Regions from separate parts of the Streptomyces sp. G5(2025) genome, predicted to be linked through region 4. Evidence: riboswitches for the same ligand, from Rfam matches in the RefSeq annotation. Region 4 holds a riboswitch; each other region holds the start of a gene.
What was found. Region 4 has a riboswitch for cobalamin ahead of cobN (cobaltochelatase subunit CobN). Riboswitches for the same ligand answer to the same signal wherever they lie in the genome.
Positions count from the first base shown of each region.

Region 1 (7,083 bases), on a different contig from region 4:
AAGTCGGCGACCGGCAGCTGATCGTAGGGTGGGGGCGTCGGCACAGCGCTGTCCCGGCGCCCCAGCCAACCCGTACACCGCAGGAGTGCACCTCATGGCAGAGCGCAAGCCCATCGAATCGTGGCTCACCGACATGGACGGCGTGCTCATTCACGAGGGCGTCCCGATCCCGGGCGCCGACACGTTCATCAAGAAGCTGCGCGATTCCGGCAAGCCCTTCCTGGTGCTGACCAACAACTCCATCTACACCGCGCGCGACCTCCAGGCCCGGCTCACCCGCATGGGCCTCGAAGTGCCCGTCGAGAACATCTGGACCTCCGCGCTGGCCACCGCCAAGTTCCTGGACGACCAGCGCCCCGGCGGCACGGCCTACGTCATCGGCGAGGCGGGCCTGACCACGGCCCTGCACGACATCGGGTACGTCCTGACCGACCACGACCCGGATTACGTGGTGCTCGGCGAGACCCGCACGTACTCCTTCGAGGCCATGACGAAGGCCGTCCGCCTCATCAACGGCGGAGCCCGCTTCATCTGCACCAACCCCGACGAGACGGGCCCCTCCACCGAGGGCCCGCTGCCCGCCACGGGCGCCGTGGCCGCGCTGATCACCAAGGCGACCGGCAAGAACCCGTACTTCGCGGGCAAGCCGAACCCCCTGATGATGCGGACCGGGCTGAACGCCATCGGGGCCCACTCGGAGACCAGCGCGATGATCGGCGACCGCATGGACACCGACGTCCTCGCCGGGCTTGAGGCGGGCATGGAGACGTTCCTGGTGCTGACCGGGCTGACGTCGCGGCGCGACATCGACACGTACCCCTTCCGGCCGTCCACCGTCGTGGACTCCATCGCCGACCTGGTCGAGCGGGTCTAGACCGCCGCACGGCCCCCGTTTGACCGCTGCCGGGATGCGGGGGGCGGGGCACGGCGTGAACCTCGTAGGACAGGAGGTTCACGATGCGTATATGTTCCCTCGCTCCTCGTGCGGCCGGCGTGGCCGGCGTGGCCGTCCTTGTCATGGTCGCCCTGCCCGGCGGTGGGGCCGCGGCCCACGAGAACGGTTCCGTGGACGCCACCGTCACCCCCGCCGACGCCGCGGCCGGCGCCTCCGTGGAGGTGAGAGTGACCGGCTGCGAGGGCGCCACCGGATCGGCGGGATCGGGGGCCTTCGAGGGGGAGGCGCGCCTCGCCGGGCGGGGCGGCGACGATCTCCACGGCACCGCCAGGATCCGCAAGGGCGTCACCGGGTCCTACGAACTCACCGTCATCTGCGACGGCCACCCCCACCAGGGCGTCGGCACCGTCCGGGTGGCCCAGCGGAACACCGAGCCGACCGCGCCGGTGCGCGCCGGTGGCGGCGGCACCGCCCACCTGACCTCGGCGGTGTCCGCGGAGCCCGACGGGGCCGACGAGGCGGGCCCCGGTACCCGGCACGCCGTGATCGGCCTGATCCTCGCCGGGGTCGCGGCGGTCGCCGTGGCGTTCCGCAGCGTCCGCCGGCGCCGCTCCGAGTGACGGGCGGGGCGTGAGCGTGTCCGGCGGCGAACGCCCGCCCGGGTCCGGACGCCTGCTGACCGGCGTCGCCTGGGCGGTCCTCCTGGTGGGGCTCGCGCTGTGGGGCAGCGGGGTCGCGAACCTGCCCGGCGGCCTGTCCGGGCCCGCGACCGGCGACGTGGCGGCGGTCGGCCGCCCCCACGCCGTCGAACTGCCGCCCGCCCACACACCGTTGGCGCCCGCCCGGCCGCAGCGCGTCGAGGTGCCCTCCCTGAAGGTCGGCGCCCCGGTGACCGCCCGCGGCCTCGATGCCCGGGGCGCGATCGACCCGCCGCCGTTCGCCCAAGGGGACACCGTCGGCTGGTACGGCGGCGGGACCCGCCCCGGCGCCCCCGGCGCGGCGCTCTTCGTCGGCCACGTCGACACCGAGACCGACCCCGCCGTCTTCTACGACCTCAGCGCGGCGCGCCCCGGCGAGAGGATCGACGTGACCCGCGACGACGGCACCGTCGCCGAGTTCACGATCGACGACGTCCAGGTCGTCACCAGCGACCGCTTCGACGCACGAAAGGCCTACGGCCCCCACGAGGAGGGCCGCGCCGAACTGCGCCTCATCACCTGCGGCGGCACCTTCGACAGGGCCGCCCGCGCCTATACGGCGAACGTGATCGTTTCGGCGTACCTGACCGGGGTGCGGCGTTAGACCGGTGGTCAGGGGAGTCCGAGGGCTGTGGCGGCTCGGTGGTCCGACGGCCGTGCCGCGGGCATGTCGCGGGCGGCGCCGGGTGGCGAGCGGTGGCGCCGCCCGCCGCCGGGGCGCGCCTGATCACGTGCGGCGCGCACCTTCGGCAGGGGCGCGCTCCCGGGTCACCCGCACCTGCCGAGGAGCCCGCTAGGCGGCCTGCCGGCCGGTCAGCGGCGGGGCCGGAGCGGGAGCCGCGGCGGCGCCTTTCGCCGCGCGCACGCCGAGGCCGCCGAAGACCGCCGCGAACACCGCCCACAGCAAGGCGTGCGAGGCGAGCGACAGCATGCGGAAGTCCCACAGCAACGACGCGTCGACCGGCACCGGGTCGGGGTTGCCCGGCAGCAGGAACAGCACCGCGAGGACGGCGACCGCGGTGAGGGCCGTCGCGATGTGCCGCACCGGTTCGGGGTGCGCGGCGAGGCGCACGTACACCTGGCGCACCAGGAACATGCCGAGCACGCCGATGGCGACCGAGGCGAGCCACAGCGCCTGGCGGTCGCCGACGGTGCCCGCGTCGCCGACGCCCGGCGGGTTCGCCGGATAGCGCAGCCCGGGCAGGAGGGAGACCGCGAGGAAGGCGGCGGCGGAGAAGGCCAGCGCGCGTGGCCACGGCAGCGCGCGCGGATCACGCCGGTGCACCGCGGCGTACGCGACGGCGAACAGCACGCCGAGGGCCAGGCCCGCGACGAGGGCGGTGACGACCAGGCCGCCGTGCTGGGTGGAGCGGCTGAACAGCTCTTCGTGGTGCTGGACGGCCTGCGCGGCGCCGTGCCCGTGTTCCTGGGCGGCCGCGCGTTTCTCCTCGGCGCGGATCGCGCGGTCCATCAACGGCTCGGCGAGCAGCAGCGAGAAGAGGCCGGCGGTGAGACCCGCCGCTCCGCCCGCGGCCAGGCCGCGGACGAGCAGGGGGAGTACGGGGGACGAGGGTGCTGAGGGCATGGTGCTGGTGTCCGTCCGCCCGGTCAGTGGCACGGGGCACCGAAGAGGTGCCGGCCGTCGTGCGCGAACTCGTGGAGGTAGTCGCCGGTCGCCGAGATCAGCGAGCCGTTGTCCATGAACACGGCGTAGAGCGCGATGAGCGCGATGACCGCGGCGGCCGAGGCGATCAGCCAGTCGCGGGTCTGCGTCACGGCGGCCTGGCTCGCCGTGGTGTCGGTGTGCGGAGCTGCGGAGTGCAGGGACATACCGGTGGGCCTCCTTCTGGGGTTTCCACGCCCCATGGCAGGAGGACGACGGTTCAGTTCCTGACTTCCGCGTACGAGCGTGCGTACGTGGTCACAGTGGCGGGACCGCCCCGGATTCGCACCGGGTTCCTGTCAAACCGTCGCCTCGATGTATGGACTTGTCGTCACGGAGAGTCCCAGCGCGTCGCGTCTCTGTCAACACCCCCCAGGTCCTGGGCGGTCCTGCTGACCGCCGGGCTCACCTGCCCGATCGGCGGCCCGCTCCCCCGGGAGCCGCCGACCGGGCCGGTCCTCGACCGCGCGCGCACGAGCCGCGGGAGGAACCCGGCGCCGGCGCGGGAGGTTCACGGGCAGGCCGTCCCGGTTCCGTAAATGGCCCACAGGGCCAGGCGGTTGGGCCGTGCCACAGACTCTAGGGCGAATGCGCGCGGCGGCCTAGAGGCAGCCGTGAGCACCTCGTGGGCCGGGGGACCCTGTGTCAGGATTGAGATACGGACAGTGCGCCCAAGGGGGAGTGGATGTACCGAAATGACACCGGCCGCGGACGTCGTTTCGCGGCCAGGGGGGTGCGGACCGGGGTGGCGCTCGCGGGGGCCGCGCTCCTCCTTTCCGCGTGCTTCTCCTCCGGTGGCGACCCGGAGGAGAACACGTCGGGACCGCCCCCGAAACAGCAGCCCAAGAGCCAGGACCCGTACTGGGTCAACCCGGAGGGGACCGCCGCCAAGCAGGTCGCCGCGTACGAGAAGGACGGCGCGAAGGACGACGCCGAACTGACCCGGAAGATCGCCCGGCAGCCGGTCGCCGAGTGGCTCGTCCCGGAGAACGCGCAGGACCAGGCGCGCGGCTTCACGGAGGCCGCGGAGAAGGCCGACCGGGACGCCCTGTTGGTCCTCTACAACATCCCGCACCGCGACTGCGGCCAGTACTCGGGCGGCGGCGCGGCCGACGGCGACGCCTACCGCGCGTTCGTCGACCAGGTCGCCCGGGGCATCGGCGACCGGCGTGCCACGGTGATCCTGGAGCCGGACGCGGTGCTGCACATGGTCGACAACTGCACGCCCGAGCAGTTCCACGAGGAGCGCTACGACCTCCTCAGGGGCGCCATCGAGAAGCTCAAGTCCTTGAAGAACACGAAGGTGTACCTGGACGCGGGCAACGCGGGCTGGCAGAACCCCGACTCGCTCTGGGAGCCCCTGAAGCGGTCCGGCGTCGAGCAGGCCGACGGCTTCTCGGTCAACGTCTCCAACTTCCAGACCACCGAGGCCAGTACGGAGTTCGGCAAGAGGCTCTCGGCGAAGATCGGCGGCAAGCCGTTCGTCATCGACACGGGGCGCAATGGCAAAGGGCCTTACGACAAGGGCAAGGACCCGTGGTGCAACCCGCCGGGGCGGGCGCTCGGCGAGACGCCCACGACGAAGACGGACGACCCGCTCGTCGACGCGTACCTGTGGATCAAGCGGCCGGGGGAGTCCGACGGGACGTGCCGGGGCGGACCCAAGGCGGGGGAGTGGTGGCCGGAGTACGCGCTGGGCCTGGTGAGGAACGCCTCGTAGGGGTCGCCCCTTACGGGGGCGATACTCACGGCACGCGAACCCATCGCGCCTCGCTGGGAACCCCCTGCTCATCCGACACGAACAGCATGTACCAGCCCGATTCCACCAAACTCCGATTCTTCGGGACCGTCACCCTCACCTCGCCCTTCGACTTCTTCAGGTCCAGCGCGATCGACGTCTGGTCGATATCCGTGACGTGCGTCGACGCGCTGGGCCGGATGAGCCGCGCCGTCTTGATCGACGACGCGTGCCGCGTCGGAAACGTCCCCGACTCCCCGCGCCCGATCGTCTTCGGCCCCTTGCCGAGGCTCGGCCGCGAGCCCTGGTAGAGGTACGGCGGCGTGTAGATCTCGATGCGCTGCTCGAAGACGCCCGGCTTGGTGTTGGCCTTGTCGGCGAAGAGCGAGTCCGAGCCGAAGAACATCACGCGCCCGTCCGGCAGCAGAATCGACCCGGAGTGGTAGTTGCGGCCGACCAGTGGGTCGGCGACCCTCCGCATGTCGCCGGTCCGCGCGTCGTAGATCCGCGCCTGGCGGATGTTGGAGTCACCGCGCCCGCGGTAGTCCTCGGAGCCGCCGGAGATCAGCACGGTGTCGTCCGGCAGCGTCGAGATCTGCGGGTAGCGCGTGCCCTTCTCCAGGGAGGGCCCGTCGACGAAGCGCGGATCGACCGCCTTCAGGTCGACGACGCGGGTCTTCTCGCTGGACCTCTTGGACTCGCCGACACCGCCGCCGCCGACCACCATGTACTTCTGGTCCTGGGCCGGCGGCAGTTCGACCGTGCCGGAGGTCTCCAGGAGCTTCTGGTCGCTCAGGCCCGGGATGCCCTGCCACTTGTTGGTCTTCAGGTCCCAGATGCCGGGCTTGCGGCCGACGTCGTCGGGGCCGTACCCCGCGTTGGAGCCGGAGTAGAAGAGCCTGCCGTCGGTCATCTGGAAGATCGCCGGGTAGGTCGGGAACTGCCGGACGCCCTTGGTGTACGTCCACTTCTTGGTCTTCGGGTCGTACACCTCGTTCTTGCCCGGCACCAGCTGGCCGATCTCGTCCAGGCCCGACGTGGACAGGATTCTGCCGTCGGTGAGCGTGGTCAGCGTGGGGTACCAGCGCGCCTCGTTCATCGGGTCGACCTTGACGTACCGCTCGGCGACCGGGTCGAACTCGAAGGCGTCCTTGATCCCCTGGAAGTCCTTCTTGTCCAGGGCGAGCTTCTGCGCCATGCCGTAGACGTTGCGCTTGTCGGAGCCCTTCATGCCCTGGACGCGGTAGTTGTCCTGGGTGCCCGTCTCGTACTCGGCGCCGCTCTTGGCCGCCTCGACGTAGACCCGGCTCAGACCCGCCTCCGTGCGCAGGAACCTCCCGGTCCGCTTGTCGAAGACCTTCTTCGCCTTCTCCACGAGGACGTTGTCCTGGGAGACGAACGTCTTGCCGTTCTTCTTGCCGGTGAACTTCGTGCCGGCGGGAATCGTCTTCGGCTCGTCCGGGTCCTCGTTGTGGACGATCATCAGGCCGCCGGCCTTGGTGACGTCGCCCTTCAGCTTCTCGTAGCGCTGCGTGCCGCCAGCGATCAGCAGATTGCCGTTGCCCAGCTGGGTGTGGCCCGTGCAGAACAGGTCGGTGGGCGTCGGGATCTTCTTGATGGTCCGCTTGACCGGGTCCCACAGCCGGGTGTCGAACTTCTTCTTGTCGAAGTTGCCCTGGTCGTTGCCGGAACCGGCGACCAGCAGGACCTTGCCCGTGTGCAGGAGGGCCGCGTGGATGGTGTTCTGCCGGTACTCCTCGGGGAACTCCACGATGTCCCAGTGGCCGTTGTCGGCCTTGTACTCCGGCTGGTTGATCTTGTAGTCGTGGTACTTCTCGGAGCCCACGCGCCACAGCCACGGGCCGTTCATCCCCGCCAGCGCGAGGACGACCGCCGCGCCTATCGCGATGCGGCGGGCGCGGCGGTGACGGGAAGGGTCCTTCATTTCTTACGTCCCCCAAGTCCCCCGAGCTCCTTACGGGAAATCTGCATCGTCTGCTCGGAGGAGGCCCAGCTGGGCTTCGGCCGGGGCGCGTGCGGGGCGGGCCGCCGGCCCTGCGGGGCCGCGTGGGCCGCAGAGATCGGGGCC
Region 1 is NZ_JBMUZT010000006.1:2,777,189-2,784,271, reverse strand. Features, by position in the region: gene ACOBQB_RS23365 (2-aminoethylphosphonate ABC transporter substrate-binding protein) at 1-21, shown strand, start outside; gene ACOBQB_RS23360 (HAD-IIA family hydrolase) at 95-874, shown strand; gene ACOBQB_RS23355 (hypothetical protein) at 958-1,515, shown strand; gene ACOBQB_RS23350 (class F sortase) at 1,532-2,197, shown strand; gene ACOBQB_RS23345 (CbtA family protein) at 2,387-3,178, opposite strand; gene ACOBQB_RS23340 (CbtB domain-containing protein) at 3,202-3,423, opposite strand; cobalamin riboswitch at 3,458-3,579, opposite strand; gene ACOBQB_RS23335 (glycoside hydrolase family 6 protein) at 3,942-4,976, shown strand; gene ACOBQB_RS23330 (galactose oxidase-like domain-containing protein) at 5,002-6,939, opposite strand; gene ACOBQB_RS23325 (glycosyltransferase family 2 protein) at 6,936-7,083, opposite strand, start outside.
Region 1: another riboswitch for cobalamin. It lies ahead of ACOBQB_RS23340 (CbtB domain-containing protein); the one in region 4 lies ahead of cobN (cobaltochelatase subunit CobN).

Region 2 (7,083 bases), on a different contig from region 4:
GGAGCCCGCGCGCGACTCGACGTCGTCCTCGATGTGCTCGCCGAGGGCCTGGAAGCCGCCGCAGATCCCGAGCACCGGCCGCCCCTCGGCCGCGCGGCGCGCGAGGGCGTCCGCGAGCCCGCGCTCCCGCAGCCACTGGAGCGCGCGGACGGTCCCACGGGTGCCCGGTACGACCACCAGGTCCGCGTCGACGAGCTCCTCGGCCCGGTCCACGAACCGCACGACGACACCCGGCTCGGCGGCCAGCGCGTCCACGTCCGTGAAGTTGGACATCAGCGGCACCGCGCACACGGCGACCCGCAGCACGTCCTCACCGACCGGCGGCGCCACCACGGACTCGCGCACGGCACCCCGCAGCGAGACCCGCAGCCCGTCCTCCTCGTCGATGCCCAGCCCGTGCTGGAAGGGCAGCACACCGAACGTGCGGCGCCCGGTCAGCTCGTACAGCATGTCGAGACCCGGTTCGAGGAGCGAGACATCGCCCCGGAACTTGTTGACCAGATACCCCGCGACCAGCTCCTGGTCGGCCGCGCTCAGCAGCGCCGTCGTCCCGAAGAACGACGCGAACACCCCGCCGCGGTCGATGTCCCCGACCACCAGGACGGGGAAGCGGGCGGCCCGCGCGATGCCCATGTTCACGATGTCGGTGCGCCGCAGGTTGATCTCGGCGGGACTGCCCGCGCCCTCACAGATCACGGCGTCATACGTGCCCCGCAGTTCTTCCAGGCACCCCACGACGGTCTCCAGCAGCGCCCCCTGGCGCCCTCCGTGGTAGCCACGGGCGCTCATCTCGCCCACCGGCTTGCCCATCAGCACGACCTGGCTGGAGCGGTCGCTGCCCGGCTTGAGGAGTACGGGGTTCATCAGGGCGCTCGGCTCGACGCGGGCGGCCTGCGCCTGCATGGCCTGCGCCCGCCCGATCTCGGCGCCCTCGCGGGTGACGAAGGAGTTCAGGGACATGTTCTGCGCCTTGAACGGCGCGACGGACACGCCCTTGCGGGCCAGCCACCGGCAGATCCCGGCGGTGACGACGCTCTTCCCGGCGTCCGAGGTGGTCCCGGCGACCAGCAGTCCACCACTCATGCGTTTCTCCCTGCCTTCGCCGACCGCAGCGCCCGGCGGGCCGCCACCGCGACCCCCAGCGCCAGCCAGCTGACCCGCCGCGACAGCCGCACGGCCCGTTCGATGTCCGCCACGCGCACGTCCCGCCCGTCCGCGTTCAGTACAGGCCGGTGCTCGACCCGCCCGCCGTACGAGAGGGTCCCACCGAGCCGTACGCCGAGCGCCCCCGCGAAGGAGGCCTCCACCGGCCCGGCGTTGGGGCTCGGATGCTTCGCGGCATCCGCGCGCCATGCCCGCACCGCCCCCGAGGGCGAGCCCCCGGCCAGCGCCGCGAGCCCCGCGGTGAGCCGCGCCCCCGGCCAGCCGAGGACGTCGTCGAGCCGGGCGGAGGCCCAGCCGTACCGCCGGTACCTGGGCGACTTGTGCCCGACCATGGCGTCGAGGGTGTTGACGGCGCGGAAGGCGACGAGCCCCGGCACCCCGCCGACAGCACCCCACACCAGCGCGCCGACCACCGCGTCGGAGGTGTTCTCGGCGACGGACTCGACGACGGCACGGGCGATGCCGTCGGAGTCCAGCGCCTGCGGGTCACGTCCGCACAGATGAGGCAGCCGCTCCCGGGCCACCTCGATGTCCCCGGCGTCGAGCGCGCCGCCGATGGCCCGCGCCTCACGCCCGAGCGAGGTCCCGCCGACCACGGCCCACGTCGCGGCGGCGGTCAGCGCGACGGATGCGGCGGGGGAGCGGCGTACGAGAGAAGCGGCGAGGGCGGCGGCACCGGCAGCGCCCCCGGCGCACACCGCGGTGTGCAGCGCGCCCCACCCGCGGTGGTCGCGCCACAGCACACGCTCGACGGCGCCCGCCACACGCCCGAACCCGGCGACCGGATGGCCCCGGCGGGGATCGCCGAGCAGCAGGTCACCGAGGAGGCCGGCGGCGGCGCCGTACGCGAAGTCGCGATCGGCACTCATGGGTCAGCCCGTCGCTGTGCCGGGCAGGGAGCTCACGCTCGGGAACAGGTCCGGCAACGGGCGGCCGCGCATGGCGATATGTCCTCACTCAGGGTGTCCGCGCCCTGGTTCGACGTGATCGGCGGCGAGAGTTCCTGGCTTCCGGGCGCGTCGGGGACGGCTGCCCGGTGACAGTGGCGGGACCGCGCCGGATTCGCACCGGCTTCCTCTTCTGCCGCCGTAGTTGGCCCCGGCAGTCCACCACGCCCCGCGAACGCCCGTCAACTCGCCGTTGACCTGCGGCGGGAGAGTGTGCGGAGCCCCACAGCCGAGCTCCACATACGGCGGTGGGGTGCGGGACGTGTGATCACGTCCCGCACCCCACCGTGAACCGCTGTCGTCAGGCGACGATCAGATAGATGCCGTACGCCACGGCCGCCGCGCACAGCGCGAAGCAGGCGTACGCGCCGGTGCGCGCCAGCGCCACGGAACCGCCGGAGCCGCCGGCGGACGCGGCCGCCGTCTCCTGCTTGGAGAGACCGATGATGCCGAGGGTGAACAGGCCCACGAGAGCCACCGTCACGGCGAGGCTGACTCCGAAGACGGAGCCGAGAGCTGCCCAGTCGATGTTCATGCTGATGTGTCCTTACACCGTCGCGGGCCGGGCGGGGTCCGCCATGGCGCCGGTCGTGGTCGAGGTGGGGGCCGAGATGGTGGCCTTGACCGGGTCGTCGGAGGAGGCGCCGACGGCGGCCAGCGCGCCCGCCGGGGGCGGCTGGACGGCGGCGATCGCGGTGGTGACCACGCCCGCGGGCTCGGCGCCCGTGGTGGTGGCGTCGTCGCGGATCTCATCGTCGGTGACGTTGGTGTGGGTGACGGCGTTGCGCCGCGAGAGCACCCAGATGACGGCCGAGCCCGCGATGAGGAGGGCGGCGGTGACCGCGACGCCCCAGGGGCCCTGCTTGGTGAGGAACTCGGCGCCCGCGCCGACCAGACCGGCGGCCGGCAGGGTCAGACCCCAGGCGACGAACATCCGGGTCGCGGTCGACCAGCGGACGACGCCGCCCTTGCGGCCGAGGCCCGCGCCCATGACGGCGCCGGAGCAGGACTGGGTGGTGGAGAGCGAGAAGCCCAGGTGGGAGGAGGCCAGGATGACCGTCGCGGCGCTGGTCTGGGCGGCGAAGCCCTGCTGCGGCTGGAGGTCGGTGAGGCCCTTGCCCATGGTGCGGATGATGCGCCAGCCGCCGAGGTAGGTGCCGAGCGCGATGGCGACACCGGCGGAGACGATGACCCACATCGGGGGGTTCGCGCCGGGGTTGAGGACACCGCCCGTGACCAGGGCGAGCGTGATGATGCCCATGGTCTTCTGCGCGTCGTTCGTGCCGTGCGCCAGGGAGACGAGGCCCGCGGAGGCGATCTGGCCGGCGCGGTAGCCCTTGGCGGTGGCCTTGGTGTCGGTGTTGCGGCCGATGCGGTACGTCAGGCGCGTCGCCAGCGTCGCGGCGAGACCCGCCACGAGCGGTGCGGCGAGGGCCGGGATGAGGACCTTGGTGACGACGGTGCCGCCGTTGATCGACGACCAGCCCATCGACATGACCGCGGCGCCGATGAGGCCGCCGAAGAGGGCGTGGGAGGAGCTGGAGGGCAGGCCCACCAGCCAGGTCAGCAGGTTCCAGAGGATCGCGCCGACGAGCGCGGCGAAGATGACCTCTGTCTTGAGGCCGTCCTCGTTGACGATCCCGCCTGAGATCGTCTTGGCGACTTCGACGGAGAGGAAGGCTCCGACGAGGTTCAGCACGGCGGACATGGCCACCGCCGTCTTGGGCTTGAGAGCGCCGGTCGAGATGGTCGTCGCCATCGCGTTGGCAGTGTCGTGGAAACCGTTCGTGAAATCGAACACGAGAGCGGTGACGATCACGATCCCGAGGAGAAGCGTGATGTGTTCCATTTACCCAGGCTTCTGTTGGACGTCAGTGGCATGTGGAACGTAGGCAACCTGGGTGAACGGAAAGTGAACTGGGCCGGGCGGTGCGGTGACCCAAAACGGAGTGCCGCCTCTCCTTATCGACCAGGTGTCTGCGAGCGATCGTACGGAGCGTGGGCGCGAGCCCCCTAATCCAGCCGGAGTGTCGCCTTCCACCACTCTCCCGCGCGCCCTCGCGCACCCCCTTCCCGCGCCCCAAACGGAATGGCGCGCCGAGCCCTCCAAGAGACCGATGTCACTCCGCCCGGGGCCCGGCGGGGGCCTACAGCGCCACGCTCCCGGCTGGCAGGATCGCCCCATGACTGAGCAGCGGCAGGGCACGGAACGGGACGCCGTCGGGCGGGCGTGGGACGAGCTGGTCGACACGGCCCGCAGGACGGTGGCGGACGGCCTGGTCGTCGGCACCTCGGGCAATGTCTCCGTACGGGTCGGCGACACGGTCCTGGTCACCCCGAGCGGGGTCCCTTACGACCGGCTGCGGCCCGAGGACGCGCTCGGCGTCGACCTCGAAGGGCGGCGGGTCATCGGCCACCTCGCGCCGACCAGCGAGCTGCCGATGCACCTCGCGATCTACCGCACCACCGGCGCGACGGCGGTGGTCCACACCCACGCGGTCCACGCCACGGCCGTCTCCATGCTGGTCCCCGAGCTGCCCGCGGTCCACTACATGACCGGCGTCCTCGGCGGCCCCGTCCGCGTCGCCCCCTACGCGCTCTACGGCACCGAGGAACTGGCCGAGCACATGCTCCGCGCGCTGAGCGACCGCACGGGATGCCTCCTCCAGAACCACGGGACGATCACCTACGGAGACTCCCTGTCCCAGGCGTACGACCGCACGGCACAGCTGGAGTGGATGTGCCGCCTGTGGCTCACGGCCACCTCGGTCCCGGGCCACACCCCGGCCCTCCTGACCGCCGCCCGCCTCCGCGAGGCCCAGGAGAAGCTACGGGGGTACGGGCAGCAGACGCCTTGACGGGCACCCGTCCCCGCACGCAGCCAGCCGGGTCACTCCGCGGGCACCGCCCACTGGCCGCCGGGCCCCCGGGCGCGGACACTGGGACGGTGCGCCCAGCCAAAGCGACGGCAGCGGCCGTCACCGCAGTCACAGCAGCCCTGGGGACAGCCGCGGTCGCGGTCGCGGCGGGGCGGTTCGCCAGCGACGCCGCCCTCAGGGCCCCGGCGGGCCGCCCCCTGCCGTCGGAGCCCCGCCTCACCGTGCACGCCACGGGCACCGGGCAGATCTCCCTGACCCGCGCCCTCGCGAGCCTGCGCCCCGGCACGTACGGCCTCAGCGGCAACGGCACCCACGCGGTCGTCGGCCCCGTCCTGGAGTCGGCGCCCCACGAGGCCGACACGGTCGTACGCCGCCTCGAAGCCGTCACCCGCGGCACCCTGGAACCCGGCGCGAAGGTCTGGCTCACCCCGCAGGTCCACATCGGCGACCCGCACACCGCCCTCGGCATCGATCACGCCGACGTCCGCATCCCCGGCGAACTCGGCCCCCTGCCCGCCTGGTCCGTGCCCAACATGCGCGACACCTGGGTCATCACCGTGCACGGCCTGGGCACCACCCGCGAGCACCCCATGGTCGTCATGGACTTCCTGCGCCGCCTCGGGCTGCCCGTGCTCGACTTCGCCTACCGCGGCGACCCCGGCGCGCCCCGCTCCGCGGACGGCCTCGGCCACCTCGGCGAGACCGAGTGGCGCGACCTGGACGCCGCCATCCGCCACGCCGTGCGCCACGGCGCCCGGAACGTCATCCTCCACGGCTGGTCCACCGGCGCCACCATGTGCCTGCACGCCGCCGCCCACTCGGCGCTGCGCGGCCACCTCCGCGGCCTCGTCCTCGACTCCCCGGTGCTGAACTGGGAGACCACCCTCCGCGCCCTCGCCGTGGCCCGCCGCACCCCCGGGCCGCTCCTTCCGCTTGCGGTCCGCGCGGCCCAGGGCAGGACAGGGCTGCGCGGCGACCGCACCCTCGCGGCCGCCGACCCCGCGCTGCTGCGGGTCCCCACCCTCGTCGTGCACGGCCCCGACGACACCGTCGCCCCCTGGGGCCTCTCCCGGCGCCTGGCCGAACAGCGCCCGGACCTGGTCTCGTTGCACACCGTCCCCGGCGCTCCCCACGGCGCCATGTGGAACGCCGACCCGGCCGGTTACGAAGAGGCGCTGCGCCGCTTCCTCACCCCCCTGATGTGACCGCCCGCCACCCCTTGACGCACGACCCGGCGCGCCCCCTCGCGCGACCCCCCAAAGGCCACCGACGCCATTCCGTTTGGGTTTTCGGACCGGCAACAGGAAGACTGCCCCCGTGACGTCCCGTACCCCGCGCGACTCCAGGCTCCGACTTGTCCGCGCGCCCTACCCGAGGGCCGAGAAGCGAGGAGAGACCCAGCGCGACCCAGCGCGGCCCCTCTCCGCCGCCCCCGGCGCGATGGGCAACCGCCGCGCGCGCCGTCCCGCGCCCCGCCCGCCCGAGGGCACCCCCGCCCGCTCGGAGCTGGCCCGGGCCGCACGCGCCGGCCTCGCCGACGCCGCGCGGATCGCCCGCTGGGCCGACGCCGCCCTGCGACCGGGCGCCGGCGGCACCGGAGGGACACCCGACGGCAAGGGCACCCTCTCCGACGCCACCGCCGAACGCGCCGCCGCCGAACTGGGACTGACCGCCGCTCAGGTCCGCGCCGACTGGGACACCGCCCGCCTCGCCGGCCTCGTCGAGGTGCACGGCGACCGCGCCCGCTCCGGCTGGCGCCTGCGCGCCTGGGACCGCGACGACACCGCCGTGCTGCGCGGCTGGGTCGCGCTCTTCGACGCCTGGTCGCTGGCCCACCCGGCGCCGGACGCGCTCGCGCCCGCCGCGGTCGCCGAGGTCGTCGAGGCCATGCCGCAGGTCCTGTCCTTCCTCCAGCTGTCGGCGGGCCCCGTCCCCGTGCCGCAACTGCTCGACCTCCTGGACCAGCGCGTTACGGAACTGCGCACCGAGCGCTGCGAGATCCCCTACGGGCCCCAGTCGGGGACCGCCCCGGAGGACCGCTCCGAAGAGGTGGCGCCGCTGCCCGCCCTCCTCGACTGGGCGCTGCACGGCCT
Region 2 is NZ_JBMUZT010000006.1:1,619,350-1,626,432, reverse strand. Features, by position in the region: gene ACOBQB_RS18210 (cobyric acid synthase) at 1-1,083, opposite strand, end outside; gene ACOBQB_RS18205 (cobalamin biosynthesis protein) at 1,080-2,033, opposite strand; cobalamin riboswitch at 2,140-2,290, opposite strand; gene ACOBQB_RS18200 (hypothetical protein) at 2,413-2,646, opposite strand; gene ACOBQB_RS18195 (inorganic phosphate transporter) at 2,659-3,960, opposite strand; gene ACOBQB_RS18190 (class II aldolase/adducin family protein) at 4,295-4,969, shown strand; gene ACOBQB_RS18185 (alpha/beta hydrolase) at 5,059-6,195, shown strand; gene ACOBQB_RS18180 (hypothetical protein) at 6,308-7,083, shown strand, end outside.
Region 2: another riboswitch for cobalamin. It lies ahead of ACOBQB_RS18205 (cobalamin biosynthesis protein); the one in region 4 lies ahead of cobN (cobaltochelatase subunit CobN).

Region 3 (7,083 bases), on a different contig from region 4:
CGCCGGGCGGGCGGGGTGCAGGCGTTCAAAATGCTGATCCCGAGCCGCCTGGAACCGGCGCGGCCGACGCCGCAGACCCACGGTGGCTACGAATGGGTGTACGTCCTCAACGGACGGCTCCGGCTCTTGGCGGGCGACCGCGACATCGTCCTGTCGGCCGGCGAGGCAGCGGAGTTCGACACGGCGTTGCCGCACTGGCTCGGCTCGGCCGACGGGCACGCGGTCGAGACGCTCGTCCTGTTCGGCCCTCAAGGCGAACGGGCACACGTGCGCGCGCACCCCACGCGGTAGCGGGAGACCTCGGGCGCCACCCCGAGCTTTCATGAGGTATAGTCGATCTTGACCTGGTCGCGGCAACTCACCGCGGTCGGCGATGCGTTGGTGGTCCAAGGAAAGACGCCCCGCTTCCTGCGGGGAAATGCAGGTGCAAGGCCTGCCCGGCGCTCGACAGGGGCCCGTCCGCGTATGACGCGGACGGGCCCCTCACATGTGTGCTCGTCTCATGGATCGAGCAGACGCCCGACCCCAACCGGTCAGGGCAGCGGACCTGAGAACGGCGCTGCCCCCCTACGCCCGGCAACGGGACGCCGCCGCCGGACGTGGGGGGGCGGTGCTCAGGAGGAGTCGAGGGCGAGCGAGGAGCGCACTTGCCTGGCCGCGGCGACCAGGTTCTCTAGGGAGGCGCGGACCTCGGGCCAACTCCGGGTCTTCAGACCGCAGTCCGGGTTGACCCACAACCGCTCGGCCGGAATGGCCTCAAGTCCCTTACGGAGCAGGGCGGCCGCCTCCCCTGCGCCGGGGACACGCGGTGAGTGGATGTCGTAGACGCCGGGACCGGCCCCGCGCGGGTAGCCGTGCGCCGCCAGCTCGCGTGCGACCTGCATGTGGGAGCGGGCCGCCTCCAGACTGATGACGTCGGCGTCGAGGTCGTCGATGGCCTGGACGATGTCGCCGAACTCGGCGTAGCACATGTGGGTGTGGATCTGGGTGTCCGGGCGGACGCCGCTCGTGGCGAGGCGGAACGCCTCCGTGGCCCAGGCCAGGTAGGCGCCGCGCCCGGCGGCCCGCAGCGGGAGGGTCTCGCGCAGCGCGGGCTCGTCCACCTGGATGACCGGCGTACCGGCCGCCTCCAGGTCGCCGACCTCGTCGCGCAGGGCGAGGGCGACCTGGCGGGCGGTCTCGGCGAGGGGCTGGTCGTCGCGGACGAAGGACCAGGCGAGCATGGTGACCGGGCCGGTGAGCATGCCCTTGACCGGACGACGGGTCAGCGACCGGGCGTACGCCGTCCAGCGCACCGTCATGGGCCCGGGGCGCGAGACGTCACCGGCCAGGATCGGCGGGCGGACGTAGCGGGTGCCGTAGGACTGGACCCAGCCGTGCCGAGTGGCGAGGTAGCCGGTGAGCTGCTCGGCGAAGTACTGGACCATGTCATTGCGTTCGGGCTCGCCGTGCACGAGGACGTCGATGCCGGCCTCCTCCTGGAAGGAGACGACCTCACGGATCTCCGCCTCGACGCGCTTCTCGTACGCCGCGGTGTCGATGCGGCCCGCGCGCAGGTCGGCCCGCGCGGTGCGCAGCGCGGTCGTCTGGGGGAAGGAGCCGATGGTGGTCGTGGGCAGCAGCGGCAGTCCGAGGTGGGCGTGCTGGGCGGCCGCCCGTTCCGGGTACGGCTGCGAGCGTCGCCCTTCGGCGTCGGTGACAGCCGTGGCGCGGGCGCGTACCGCTGGGTCGTGGGTGAGGGCGGAACCGGCCCGGGACGCCAGGGCGGCGCGGTTCGCGGCGAGTTCGGCCGCGATGGTGTCGGTGCCCTGCGCCAACCCGCGGGCCAGGGTGACGATCTCGCCGGTCTTCTGGCGGGCGAAGGCCAGCCAGCGGGCGACCTGCGGGTCGAGGTCGCGCTCCGCCGAGGCGTCCAGCGGGACGTGCGCCAGGGAGCAGGAGGCGGCCACGTCCACCCGGTCGGCCAGGCCGAGCAGCGTGCCGAGGGTGGACAGCGACTTCTCCAGGTCGTTGATCCACACATTGCGGCCGTTCACCACGCCCGCCACCAGCCGCTTGCCGGGCAGCCCGCCGACAGCGGCGAGGTCGTCGAGGTTCGCCGCGGCGGGACCGGTGAAGTCCAGCGCCAGCCCCTCCACGGGCGCCTTGGCCAGAACGGGCAGGGCTTCGCCGAGCCGGTCGAAGTAGGAGGCGACCAGGATCTTCGGCCGGTCGGCGAGCGCGCCCAGCGCACGGTAGGAGCGGGCCGCGGCGTTCAGTTCGGCGGGGGTCCGGTCCTGGACGAGGGCGGGCTCGTCCAACTGCACCCACGCGGCGCCGGCCGCCCGCAGGTCGGCGAGCACCTCCGCGTACACCGGCAGCAGCCGGTCCAGGAGGGTCAACGGCTGGAAGTCCGCAGCGACGCCAGGGGCCGGCTTGGCCAGGAGCAGGAAGGTGACCGGGCCGACCAGCACCGGGCGCGGCGTGTGGCCGAGGGCGAGCGCCTCCTTCAACTCGGCGACCTGCTTGGTGGAGTCGGCGGAGAAGACGGTGCCGGGGCCGAGTTCGGGAACGAGATAGTGGTAGTTGGTGTCGAACCACTTGGTCATCTCCAGCGGCGCCACGTCCTGGGTGCCGCGGGCCATCGCGAAGTAGCCGTCGAGGGAGCATCCCCTGGTCGAGCGAGGCCGCGAGCTCGGGGAAGGCCGGCTTCGATGGCGGCACGGTGGCGGTCGGGGATCGCGCCGACCATGACGCTGGTGTCCAGGACGTGGTCGTAGTAGGAGAAGTCGCCGGTCGGCACCTCATGGATACCGGCGTCGGCGAGCTGCCGCCACGTGGCCCGGCGGAGGTCGGCGGCGACGGCCCGCAGGGCGTCGGCGTCCACGCGGCCCTGCCAGTAGCCCTCGATGGCCTTCTTCAGTTCCCGGTGGGGGCCTTGGCGTGGGTAGCCGTACACGGTGGCCCTGGCTGTGGCGGCCGTAAGTCCGGTGGTCACGGAACTCTCCTTCGCGAGTGTCTCTCCGAAAGACCCCGGCGAAGGATCGAAGGCGCGAAGGGATGGCCGACCGGGCGGACCACGCCGCTGTGCCCTCGCGTGTGCCACCTGATCTGTACGCCGACCCACCCACGAGGTCACCGAGGTCTCCGCGCGCGTCGGCGCACGGGCAGTGGCAGGTCTTCGGACTCGCGGACCCGTCCGCCGGTCTCCCGGCGGACACCTACTGGCCGTCGCTTCCCGGACCCGGCCGGGTCCAGTGCGTATGACGGCTGTCGTTTCCGCTCACCGCTGCGGGGCAGTCCCGGATTCCCACCGGGTTCCCTCTTGCGACGCGCCTGTCTGGCGGACAGGGCGAACCAGCTGCACCCGTACCGTACACGCACACGTACCAGCACGTCTCCGCCTGTTGACGGCACAACGCTCGCCGCCCCGCACCACCCCGCCCCCGTCACTCCCCGCCCCGTCACTCCCCGCGTCCGCCGGACCTCTTGCTGTCGTCCCGCCCGCGCCCGCCGCGCGGATGCCACAGGCGCAGCCACACGTCACGCGCGTGGCGCCCCGCCTCCGCGCGGCTGCGCGCCACCAACTCGCGGGCCTCGTCCTGCGTCTCCACCATGGGCCCGGAGCCGCGCAGCGGCCGTCCGGCCGTCTCGTGCAGGAAGAACGTCGACACCAGGCCGATCGCGCCCGCCACCATCAAGTAGAAGGCGGGCACGAGGGTGTTGCCGGTGGAGTCGACCAGGTAGGAGGCGAGCAGCGGGGTGGTGCCGCCGAAGAGGGAGACGGAGATGTTGTACGAGATCGACAGGGCGCCGTACCGCAGACGCGTGGGGAACAGGGCGGGCAGTGTGGCCGCGGCCGTGCCCGCGAAGCAGACCAGGAGCAGACCGAGGATCGCGCACCCGAAGGCGGGCATGAGGATGCCGCCTTCTCGGATCAGCAGGAACGCCGGGACGGCGAGCACCATCAGCGCGATGCTGCCCGCCATGAACATCGGGCGTCTGCCCCACCGGTCCGAACTGCGGCCCACGGTGGTGATGGCGAGCGCCACCAGCAGCATGGTGCCGAGCACCAGCAGCTGCGCCGTGGTGTCGCTCTCTCCCAGCGTCACCGTCATGAAGGTGGGGAGATACGACGTCACCATGTAGTTCGTGACGTTGTAGAGCAGCACAAGCCCCATGCAGATCAGCACCGCCTGCCAGTGACGGGTGAAGATCTCCTTGAGACGGCCCTTGCCGGACTGGCGGGCCTGCTCGACGGGGTCGCTCTCGCCCCGCTGGTGGACGACTTCCCGCTCGGCCGCGGCGGACGCCGCCTCCTGCTGGAAAGCGGGCGTCTCCTCCAGCTTCACGCGCATGTACAGGCCGATGAGTCCGAGCGGCCCCGCGACGAAGAAGGGAATGCGCCAGCCCCAGCTCTCCATGCCGTCGGACCCGAGAGCCAGCGTGAGGACGGTGACCAGGCCGGAGCCCAGGGAGTAGCCGATGAAGGTGCCGAAGTCGAGCCAGCTGCCGAGGAATCCGCGCCGCTGGTCGGGCGCGTACTCGGCGATGTAGGTGGTGGCACCGGCGTACTCGCCGCCCGTGGAGAAACCCTGGACCAGCCGGCATACGAGGAGCAGCAGCGGGGCGGCGAATCCGATCGAGGCGTACGTGGGCAGCAGCCCGACCGCGAAGGTGCTCACGGCCATCATGATCATGGTCGCCGCGAGCACCCGCTGCCGGCCGATACGGTCACCGAGCGGCCCGAACACGAGCCCGCCCAGGGGCCGGACGAGAAACGCCGCGGCGAAGGTGGCGAAGGCGGCGACGACCTGGACGCCCGGCGAGCTGGCAGGGAAGAAGACCTTGCCGATCGTGCCCGCCAGATAGGCGTAGACGCCGAAGTCGAACCACTCCATGGTGTTGCCGAGCGCCGCGGCTGTCACCGCGCGTCGCACCTTGGGACGGTCCGAGACCATCACGTCCTCGGCGCTGAGCGCCTTCTTCCGGCGCCGCAGCAGCGTACGCGCCATGCGGTCCGTCGCCGAACGCGACGAGCGCGTGGCATCCGCCTCCGGCCCACGAGACTGGCGGGCCTTTCCACGCGGAAGGCCTTTCACCATGGAGTTTCTCTCCTCTGGTCGGCCGAGAAAGAGTCGTATCCACGCAAATTAGACCGAACCGGAAGGACCGGCAAATCGCCCGCCGGGGCGATGCGCTATAGTTGATCTTGCACTGGTCGCCGCGGTTCGCGGTGGCCGGCGATGCGTCGGTGGTCCAAGGAAAGACATCCCGCTTCCTGCGGGGAGATGCAGGTGCAAGGCCTGCCCGGCGCTCGACAGGGGCCCGTCCGCGTATGACGCGGACGGGCCCCTCGTATTACCGTCTGATGTGGGCGAGTCGAACTGCGATGTGGGGAACGGTCAGACCGCACCGCGCCAGGCGCCGGTCTCGCCGCCGCGCTGCTCGATGAACTTCTTGAACCGCCCCAGGTCGCCGGAGACCTGCCGCTTGACGAAGCCGAGCTTGTCGCCGACCGTCTCGGCCAGGCCCTCGGGGTCGTAGTCCAGCTGGAGCATGACCTTCGTCCGCGCGTCGCCCAAGCGGTGGAAGGTGACGACGCCGGCTTGCCTGGCCTGCCCGTCGACGGTGGTCCATGCCACGCGCTCGTCCGGGATCTGCTCGGTGATCGTGGCGTCGAACTCCCGCTCCACACCGCCGATCTTCGTCACCCAGTGGGTGAGCTTGTCGGTGCGCTGCTCGATCCGCTGCACGCCTTCCATGAACTCGGGGAACGTCTCGAACTGGGTCCACTGGTTGTAGGCCGTACGGACCGGCACGTCGACCTCGATGGATTCCTCGACTTGCGACATGGATGACACCTTTCCTCGTGGAACGCGCCCGGGCCCTTCCGCCGACGCCGGGCGGTGCGTCGTTTCCTCTCCCCGCGAGTGCCCAGGACCTGCGCTCTCACTCCCGTCCCGCACGCACGCATCACTCGTTCAGCCCTCTTGCGCCTGCCGGCCGGTGGGGAGTGTGGGGCGAACGGGACTCACACAGCGAGGAAACAGGATGAGCGACAGCGTTGTGAACGGTGGGCGGGAGCGGGTCCTCACGGTGGGTGTCGTCGTCGCCCGCACGGGACGGCTGACCAGTCTGGGCGACCCCCTGGACTTCGCCATGACCTTGCTGGAACCCGAACTGGCCGCGGCCGGCCCGCGCGGCTTCCGGATCCGGCTGGCGGGCCGGGACAGCCGTTCGTCCGCCGACGGCGCACGGCAGGCGGTGAAGGAACTCGTCCAGGACGAGAACGCCGCGATCATCGTGACCCTGGCCGGAACGCAGGTCCTGCCGGCCGTCGCGGACACCTGCGAGTCCATTGGGGTGCCATGCCTGTCGAGCACCTTCCCCTGGCAGGTCTACTACTACGGGCGAGGAGCGGACGCGGCGTGTCCCTTCGACTGGACGTACCACTTCTGCTGGGGGCTGGACGACATCGCCGAGACCTTCGCCGACCTGTGGGAAGAAGCGGGCGGCGCGGGACGGCAGAGAGTGGGCTGCCTGTGGAACGACGGCCCGCAGGGCGCCTGGTCGCGCCATCCCGAGCACGGTTTCGCACCGGCCGCCCGCGGCCGGGGACACCAGCTGGTGGAGCCCGGGCCGTACCAGGAGCCGGCCGTGGACCTCGATCGGCACGTCGCCGCGTTCCGGGACGCCGACGCCGCAGTCGTCACCAGCGCGGCCACCGGACAGGACCTGGCCCTCTTCCGTGCCCAGGCCGCCGAGAGCGGCTGGCAGCCCCGCCTGATCACCTGCTCACGATGGCTGGCCTACCCGCCGTCCCCCACCGTCAGCGGCCGCCAGTCCGCCCAGGCCGACGTGGCCACCCTCGTGTACTGGACCCCGGGCCACCCCTATCGCTCGTCCCTCGACGGCACGACCGCGGCCCAACTGGCGGAGTCCTACGAGCAGTTGACGGGACGGCAGTGGTTGCAGCCTCTCGGCCTGGCCTACGCCCTGTTCGAGGTCGCCGCACACGCTCTGACGACCGCCGACGACCCCACCGACCGTCGGTCCGTGGCCGCCGCCCTGAGCAGAGGCCGCCTCGACACCATCGCCGGC
Region 3 is NZ_JBMUZT010000006.1:172,188-179,270, reverse strand. Features, by position in the region: gene ACOBQB_RS11440 (helix-turn-helix domain-containing protein) at 1-291, shown strand, start outside; partial or broken gene metE (5-methyltetrahydropteroyltriglutamate--homocysteine S-methyltransferase) at 615-2,977, opposite strand; cobalamin riboswitch at 3,135-3,357, opposite strand; gene proP (glycine betaine/L-proline transporter ProP) at 3,444-4,994, opposite strand; gene ACOBQB_RS11425 (SRPBCC family protein) at 5,385-5,834, opposite strand; gene ACOBQB_RS11420 (ABC transporter substrate-binding protein) at 6,034-7,083, shown strand, end outside.
Region 3: another riboswitch for cobalamin. It lies ahead of metE (5-methyltetrahydropteroyltriglutamate--homocysteine S-methyltransferase); the one in region 4 lies ahead of cobN (cobaltochelatase subunit CobN).

Region 4 (7,083 bases):
GCGGGTCGCCCTCGGCGAGGACGGCGACCGTGCGCCCGGCGTCCAGGTGCGCGGCGAGGCGGGCGGCGGCCTCTTCGTAGAAGTCGTCGAGGGCGCCGCGGTAGCCGCCGGGGTGGTCGGTGGTCTCCGTGGTGACGGGGTAGACCAGCGGCTCCTCGACGTGGTCGGCACGGAGGTGCCGCGCGGCGATCGAACGGGCGATGGAGCGGCCGTGCCGCGCAGAGTGGTACGCGACGACGTCGGCGGCGGCGATGACCTCGACGGCGCGCACGGTCATCAGGGAGGGGTCGCCGGGCCCGAGCCCGACCCCGTACAACTTCCCCCGCCCGGTGTTCTGAGCGTGCTGGGCGTACTCGGTGTGCTGGGTGTTCTCGGTGTGCTCGGTGTTCTGGGTGTTCACTCCGTCTCGCTCGCAATCGCGTTGATCGCCGCCGCGGCCATCGCGCTGCCGCCACGACGGCCCCGTACGACCAGGTACTCCAGGCCCGAGTGGTGCTCGGCGAGCGCGTCCTTGGATTCCGCGGCGCCGACGAAGCCGACCGGGATGCCGAGGACGGCGGCCGGGCGCGGGGCGCCTTCCTCGATCATCTCCAGAAGGCGGAAGAGCGCGGTGGGCGCGTTGCCGATGGCGACGACGGAGCCTTCGAGGCGGTCGCGCCACAGCTCCATGGCGGCGGCGCTGCGGGTGGTGCCGAGCCGCGCCGCGAGGTCCGGGACGGCGGGGTCGGTGAGGGTGCAGATCACGTCGTTGTCGGCGGGCAGCCGCTTGCGCGTGACGCCGCTCGCGACCATGTTCGCGTCGCACAGGATCGGCGCGCCGTCGCGCAGCGCCTTGCGGGCGTCGGCCACCACGCGCGGGCTGAAGGCGAGGTCGCGGACGAGGTCGACCATCCCGCAGGCGTGGATCATCCGCACCGCGACCTGGCTGACGTCGGCGGGCAGACCGGCGAGGTCCGCCTCCGCGCGGATGGTGGCAAAGGACTCGCGGTAGATCGCCGCGCCGTCCTTCTCGTAGTCGAACACTGTGCTCTCGCTCATCTCGTGGCCGTTGCTCTGGTGGTTGCGGATGTCGTACGTGCTGTCGTGACCGTCTCGGTCAGGGTTCCGCCGCTCACGGGCGCCGCCGTGCCGCCGGTGCGCACCGTCACCTCGTACCGACCGTCCCCGGTGGCGAGGACGTCCACCCAGTCGCCGTGCGGGTGCCCGCACCGCCGCTCGCAGCCGGACCAGTGGACGGGCAGGCCACCGGTGCCGGGGACGGCGTCGGCGCGGACGTCGGCGAGGGACTTGGCGCAGCCGGGCCTGCCGGTGCAGGCGCCGACGCCGAGCCAGGGCGAGGCGGGGTCGGTGAGGTATCCGGCGTCGGCCAGCGCGCGCAGGCGTGCGCGGGCCGCCGCGGCGTCCTCGAAGCCGGGGAGCACGAAGCCGCGCCACGGGGTGACGCGCAGTTCGTCGGCGGGGGCGGGCAGCAGGGCCCGCCACTGGTCGGCGCTCACGCGGCCGAGGGGGGCGCCGACGGCCACCGCGCGGCCGATGACGCCGGGCAGGTGTGGGGCGGGGCGGGGCGGGCCGAAGGGGGCGGCGGCCGGTTCGGCGTCGATGCCCTGCCGCGCCAGCGCCCCGGCGAGGTCGACGGGGTGCCCCGCGGGCAGCTCGCGGACCCGCCACGCCCCGTTGCCCGCGTCGCGCGCGGCGGCGAGGAAGGCCCCGGCGGCGGCGAGGGCGGCACGCGGGGCGTCGGCGGCGGAAACCCGCAGGGCGCGGTCACCGACGCGGACGAGCGCCGACGCCGTGCCGGTCGGCCGCACGGCCGGGGTTCCGTCGGCTCCCGCGTACCCCGCCCCGCCCGAAGCCACGGGCACGGAAGCCGCCCCGCCCCCCGACTCCACGGACGCGCGCCCCGCCCCGCCCGATTCTGCGATCAAGGTCACATCGCCGCTGAGCGGGGCCACATCCCCGCGCCCGTCGTCCAGGACGAACAGGAAGCGGCCGGAGAGCGCCGTCGTCCACTCCTGCCCACACAGCAGCCGGTCCAGCTCGCGGGCCCACAACTGCACGTCGGCGTGGCCGAGTCGGTCGAGCGTGGCGAGCGGGGAGGCCACGATGTTGCGGACGCGTTCGTGGCGTTCGGAGGGCAGCAGGCCCGCGTCCGCGAGGAGCGCGGAGAGCTCCGCGCCGCAGCTCGCGCCGAGGCCGCGCAGCTCGATGTTGCCGCGCGAGGTGATGCTGAGGTGGCCGTCCGCCAGGCGCTCCGCCACGTCTGCCAGCACCGCTGCCTGACGGGACGTCAAAAGCCCTGCGGGTACGCGGAGTCGGGCCAGCGCGCCGTCGTCGGCTCGGTGCAGGCGGAGGGCTCCGGGGCAGGCGTCGCCCCGGTCGCGTACCGGGTTGCGTATGAGGGATTCGCCCTGGTTCGTGGAGGTCGCTCGGGTGGGCGGCATGGCGGCGAGCATACCCACGCCGATCCGGCCGGTCGCCTCCCGAGACGGGCCGTCCCGGTAGGTGGGCGCCCCATCGGCCGCGGTCAGGACTTACTATGCAGGCGGCGGGCCGCCAGGTCCGCCTACGCCAGCGACGGCGTGGGTCCGCCAGGACCCGGGGGAGGAAGCCCGGTGTGAATCCGGCGCGGTCCCGCCACTGTGAGCCCCATCCGTGGGGCGAGTCAGGAACTCCCGCCGTCCATACGACCACCCGGGGCGCGGACACCCCGAGGAAGGCCTGCGCACGCATGCTTCTGCTGCTGTCGACCTCCGACACCGACCTGCTCAGCGCCCGCGCGGCGGGGGGTCCGGTCGACTACCGGTTCGCCAACCCCTCCCGCCTGGACCTCGCCGAGCTGCCCGCGCTCCTGGAGGGCGCCGACCTCGTCGTCGTACGCCTCCTCGGCGGCGTACGCGCCTGGCAGGACGGCCTTGACCAGCTCACCGCCAGCGGTCTGCCGGTGGTCGTGCTCACCGGTGAACAGGCGCCCGACGCCCAGCTGATGGCCTCCTCGACCGTGCCGGTCGGCATCGCCGCCGAGGCGCACGCCTACCTCGCGCACGGCGGCCCCGCGAACCTGGAGCAGCTCGCCCGCTTCCTCTCCGACACCGTGCTCCTCACCGGCCACGGCTTCGACCCGCCGGCGCCCGCGCCGTCCTGGGGACCGCTGGAGCGCGCCGCCCGCGACATCGAGGGCCCGACGGTCGCGGTGCTGTACTACCGCGCCCACCACATGAGCGGCAACACCGCGTTCATCGACGACCTGTGCGGCGCCATCGAGGACGCGGGCGCCCGCCCGATGCCGCTGTACGTGGCCTCGCTGCGCGCCCCCGAGCCGGAGCTGATCGACGCGCTGCGCCCCGCCGACGCCATCGTGACGACGGTCCTCGCCGCCGGTGGCACCAAGCCCGCCGAGGCCTCCGCGGGCGGCGACGACGAGTCGTGGGACGCGGGCGCGTTGACCGGGCTCGACGTGCCGATCCTCCAGGCGCTCTGTCTGACCGGGTCGCGTTCGGCCTGGGAGGAGAACGACGAGGGCGTCTCGCCGCTGGACGCCGCGAGCCAGATCGCGGTGCCCGAGTTCGACGGACGGCTCATCACGGTCCCCTTCTCGTTCAAGGAGATCGACGAGGACGGGCTCCCGGCGTACGTCGCCGACGCCGAGCGCGCGGCCCGGGTCGCCGGTATCGCCGTACGCCACGCGCGTCTGCGGCACATCCCGGCCGCCGACAAGCGCCTGGCCCTGGTACTTTCCGCGTACCCGACCAAGCACTCCCGGATCGGCAACGCGGTCGGCCTGGACACCCCGGCGTCCGCCGTCGCGCTGCTGCGCAGGCTCATCGCGGAGGGGTACGACTTCGGTCCCACGGAGGAGATCCCGGGCCTCGTCTCCGGTGACGGCGACGAGCTGATCCGCGCGCTGATCGACGCGGGCGGCCACGACCAGGACTGGCTGACCGAGGAGCAGCTCGCCGCCAACCCGGTCCGCATCCCGGCCGCCGACTACAAGCGGTGGTACGCGACGCTGCCGCAGGAGCTGCGGGACTCGGTCGAGCAGCACTGGGGGCCGCCGCCCGGCGAGATGTTCCTGGACCGTTCGCGGGTCGGCGACGGCGGCGATCCGGAGGGCGACATCGTCCTTGCCGCCCTGCGGCGCGGCAACCTCCTCATCCTCATCCAGCCGCCGCGCGGCTTCGGCGAGAACCCCATCGCGATCTACCACGACCCGGACCTGCCGCCCTCGCACCACTACTTGGCGGCCTACCGCTGGATCGCGGCCCCCGCCGCCGACGGCGGCTTCGGCGCGGACGCGATGGTCCACCTCGGCAAGCACGGCAACCTGGAGTGGCTGCCCGGCAAGAACGCGGGCCTCTCGGCGGCCTGCGGCCCGGACGCCGCGCTCGGTGACCTGCCGCTGATCTACCCCTTCCTCGTCAACGACCCGGGCGAGGGCACGCAGGCCAAGCGCCGCGTGCACGCCACGCTCATCGACCACCTCGTGCCGCCGATGGCCCGCGCCGACTCCTACGGCGACATCGCGCGCCTGGAGCAGCTCCTCGACGAGTACGCGCAGATCAGCTCGATGGACCCGGCGAAGCTGCCGGCGATCCGCGCGCAGATCTGGACGCTCATCCAGGCCGCGAAGCTCGACCACGACCTGGGCCTGGAGGACCGCCCGGACGACGACGGCTTCGACGACTTCCTCCTCCATGTCGACGGCTGGCTCTGCGAGATCAAGGACATGCAGATCCGCGACGGCCTGCACGTGCTCGGCACCGCCCCGGCGGGCGCCGACCGCGTCAACCTCGTCCTCGCGATCCTGCGCGCCCGCCAGATCTGGGGCGGCACGACCGCCCTGCCCGGCCTGCGCGAGGCGCTCGGCCTGGACGAGTCGGCGGCGACGCGCGTGAGCGCCGACGAGGCGGAGGAGAAGGCCCGCGCGCTGGTCCAGGCGATGGACGACGCGGACTGGGACCTCTCCGCAGTCCCCGCCGGCCAGAGCGAACAGGTCGCCGCCATCCTGGAGTTCGCGGCCCGCGAGGTCGTCCCCCGCCTGGAGGGCACCACGGCCGAACTGGACAACGCCGTACGGGCCCTGGACGGCCGCTTCGTTGCGGCGGGCCCCTCCGGCTCCCCGCTGCGCGGCCTGGTCAACGTCCTGCCGACCGGCCGCAACTTCTACTCCGTCGACCCCAAGGCCGTCCCGTCCCGCCTCGCGTGGGAGACCGGCGAGGCCCTCGCCGACTCGCTCATCGAGCGGTACAAGAACGACAACGGCGACTACCCCACCTCCGTCGGCCTGTCCCTGTGGGGCACGAGCGCGATGCGCACAGCGGGCGACGACGTCGCCGAGGCCATGGCGCTGCTCGGCGTCCGCCCCGTCTGGGACGACGCCTCGCGCCGCGTCACGGGCCTGGAGGCCATCCCGTACGAGGAGCTGGGCCGCCCCCGCATCGACGTGACGCTGCGCATCTCGGGCTTCTTCCGCGACGCGTTCCCGCACACGATCGGCCTGCTCGACGACGCGGTGCGCCTCGCCGCCTCGCTGGACGAGCCCGCCGAGCACAACTACGTACGCGCCCACGCCCAGGCCGACCTGGCCGAGCACGGCGACGAACGCCGGGCCACCACCCGCATCTTCGGTTCGCGTCCGGGCACGTACGGCGCGGGGCTGCTCCAGCTCATCGACTCCCGCGACTGGCGCACCGACGCGGACCTCGCCGAGGTCTACACGGTCTGGGGCGGCTACGCCTACGGCCGCGGGCTCGAAGGCCGCCCGGCGCGCGCCGAGATGGAGACCGCGTACAAGCGCATCGCGGTCGCCGCGAAGAACACGGACACCCGCGAGCACGACATCGCGGACTCCGACGACTACTTCCAGTACCACGGTGGCATGGTCGCGACGGTGCGCGCGCTGCGGGGCACGGCCCCCGAGGCGTACATCGGCGACTCGACCCGCCCCGAGACGGTCCGCACCCGCACGCTGGTGGAGGAGACCTCGCGCGTCTTCCGCGCCCGCGTCGTCAACCCCAAGTGGATCGAGGCGATGCGCCGCCACGGCTACAAGGGCGCCTTCGAACTCGCCGCGACCGTGGACTACTTGTTCGGATACGACGCCACGACGGGCGTCGTCGCCGACTGGATGTACGACAAGCTCACCGAGACGTACGTCCTGGACCCCACGAACCGTCAGTTCCTCCAGGAGAACAACCCCTGGGCGCTGCACGGCATCGCGGAACGCCTCCTGGAGGCCGAGTCGCGCGGCATGTGGGCGAAGCCGGACCCGGCGGTGCTCGAAGCCCTGCGGCAGGCGTACCTGGAGACGGAAGGCAACCTGGAGGACGAGGGTTGACCGCCCCGAGGCACCTCTACCTCGCCCGGCACGGCGAGGCCACGCCCGATGAGAGCGGCCTGACGGAGGGCGGCCGCCGCCAGGCCGCCCTTCTCGGCGAGCGGCTGCGCGGCGTCCCCCTCTCCGCGGTCCACCACGGACCGCTGCCGCGGGCCGAGGAGACCGCCCGGCTGATCGCCGGGCGGCTCGACGGCGTGGCCCTGTGCCGCTCGGACGCCGCGGGCGACTACATCCCGTACATGCCGCGCGAGGACGAACTGCCCCCGGAAGGCGCCGAGTCCACGCTCAACCGGCTCAGGGGCCTCCCCGAGGAAGAGCGCGTGAACGGGCCCGCGCTCGCCCGTGCCGCGCTGGACCGGTTCACCGGCCCGGCGCCGGGGACGAACCCCGCCACGAACTGGTCGTCACGCACAACTTCCTCATCGGATGGCTCGTCCGGGACGCCCTCGACGCCCCGCCGTGGCGCTGGCTCGGCCTCAACCACTGCAACGCCGCCCTGACCGTCATCCGCTACGCGCCGGGGCGGCCCGCCTCGCTGCTCTTCTACAACGACATGCGGCATCTGCCCGCCGAGCTGCGCTGGACCGGGTTCCCGCCGGAGTTCCGCGACTGCGAGCCGGGCGGCGACGGCTAGCGGAGGACGGGCAGGGTGACGCCGTTGATCAACGGGCCCTCGACGGCGACCCCTTCCGTGATCAGCGAATCGATGGGGGGCAGCGGGGTGGGCGTGGCCGCCTGCCGGGCCGCCG
Region 4 is NZ_JBMUZT010000002.1:1,639,853-1,646,935, forward strand. Features, by position in the region: gene ACOBQB_RS07675 (precorrin-2 C(20)-methyltransferase) at 1-400, opposite strand, end outside; gene ACOBQB_RS07680 (precorrin-8X methylmutase) at 397-1,023, opposite strand; gene ACOBQB_RS07685 (cobalamin biosynthesis protein CobG) at 1,035-2,453, opposite strand; cobalamin riboswitch at 2,561-2,692, shown strand; gene cobN (cobaltochelatase subunit CobN) at 2,729-6,334, shown strand; partial or broken gene ACOBQB_RS07695 (histidine phosphatase family protein) at 6,331-6,968, shown strand; gene ACOBQB_RS07700 (hypothetical protein) at 6,965-7,083, opposite strand, start outside.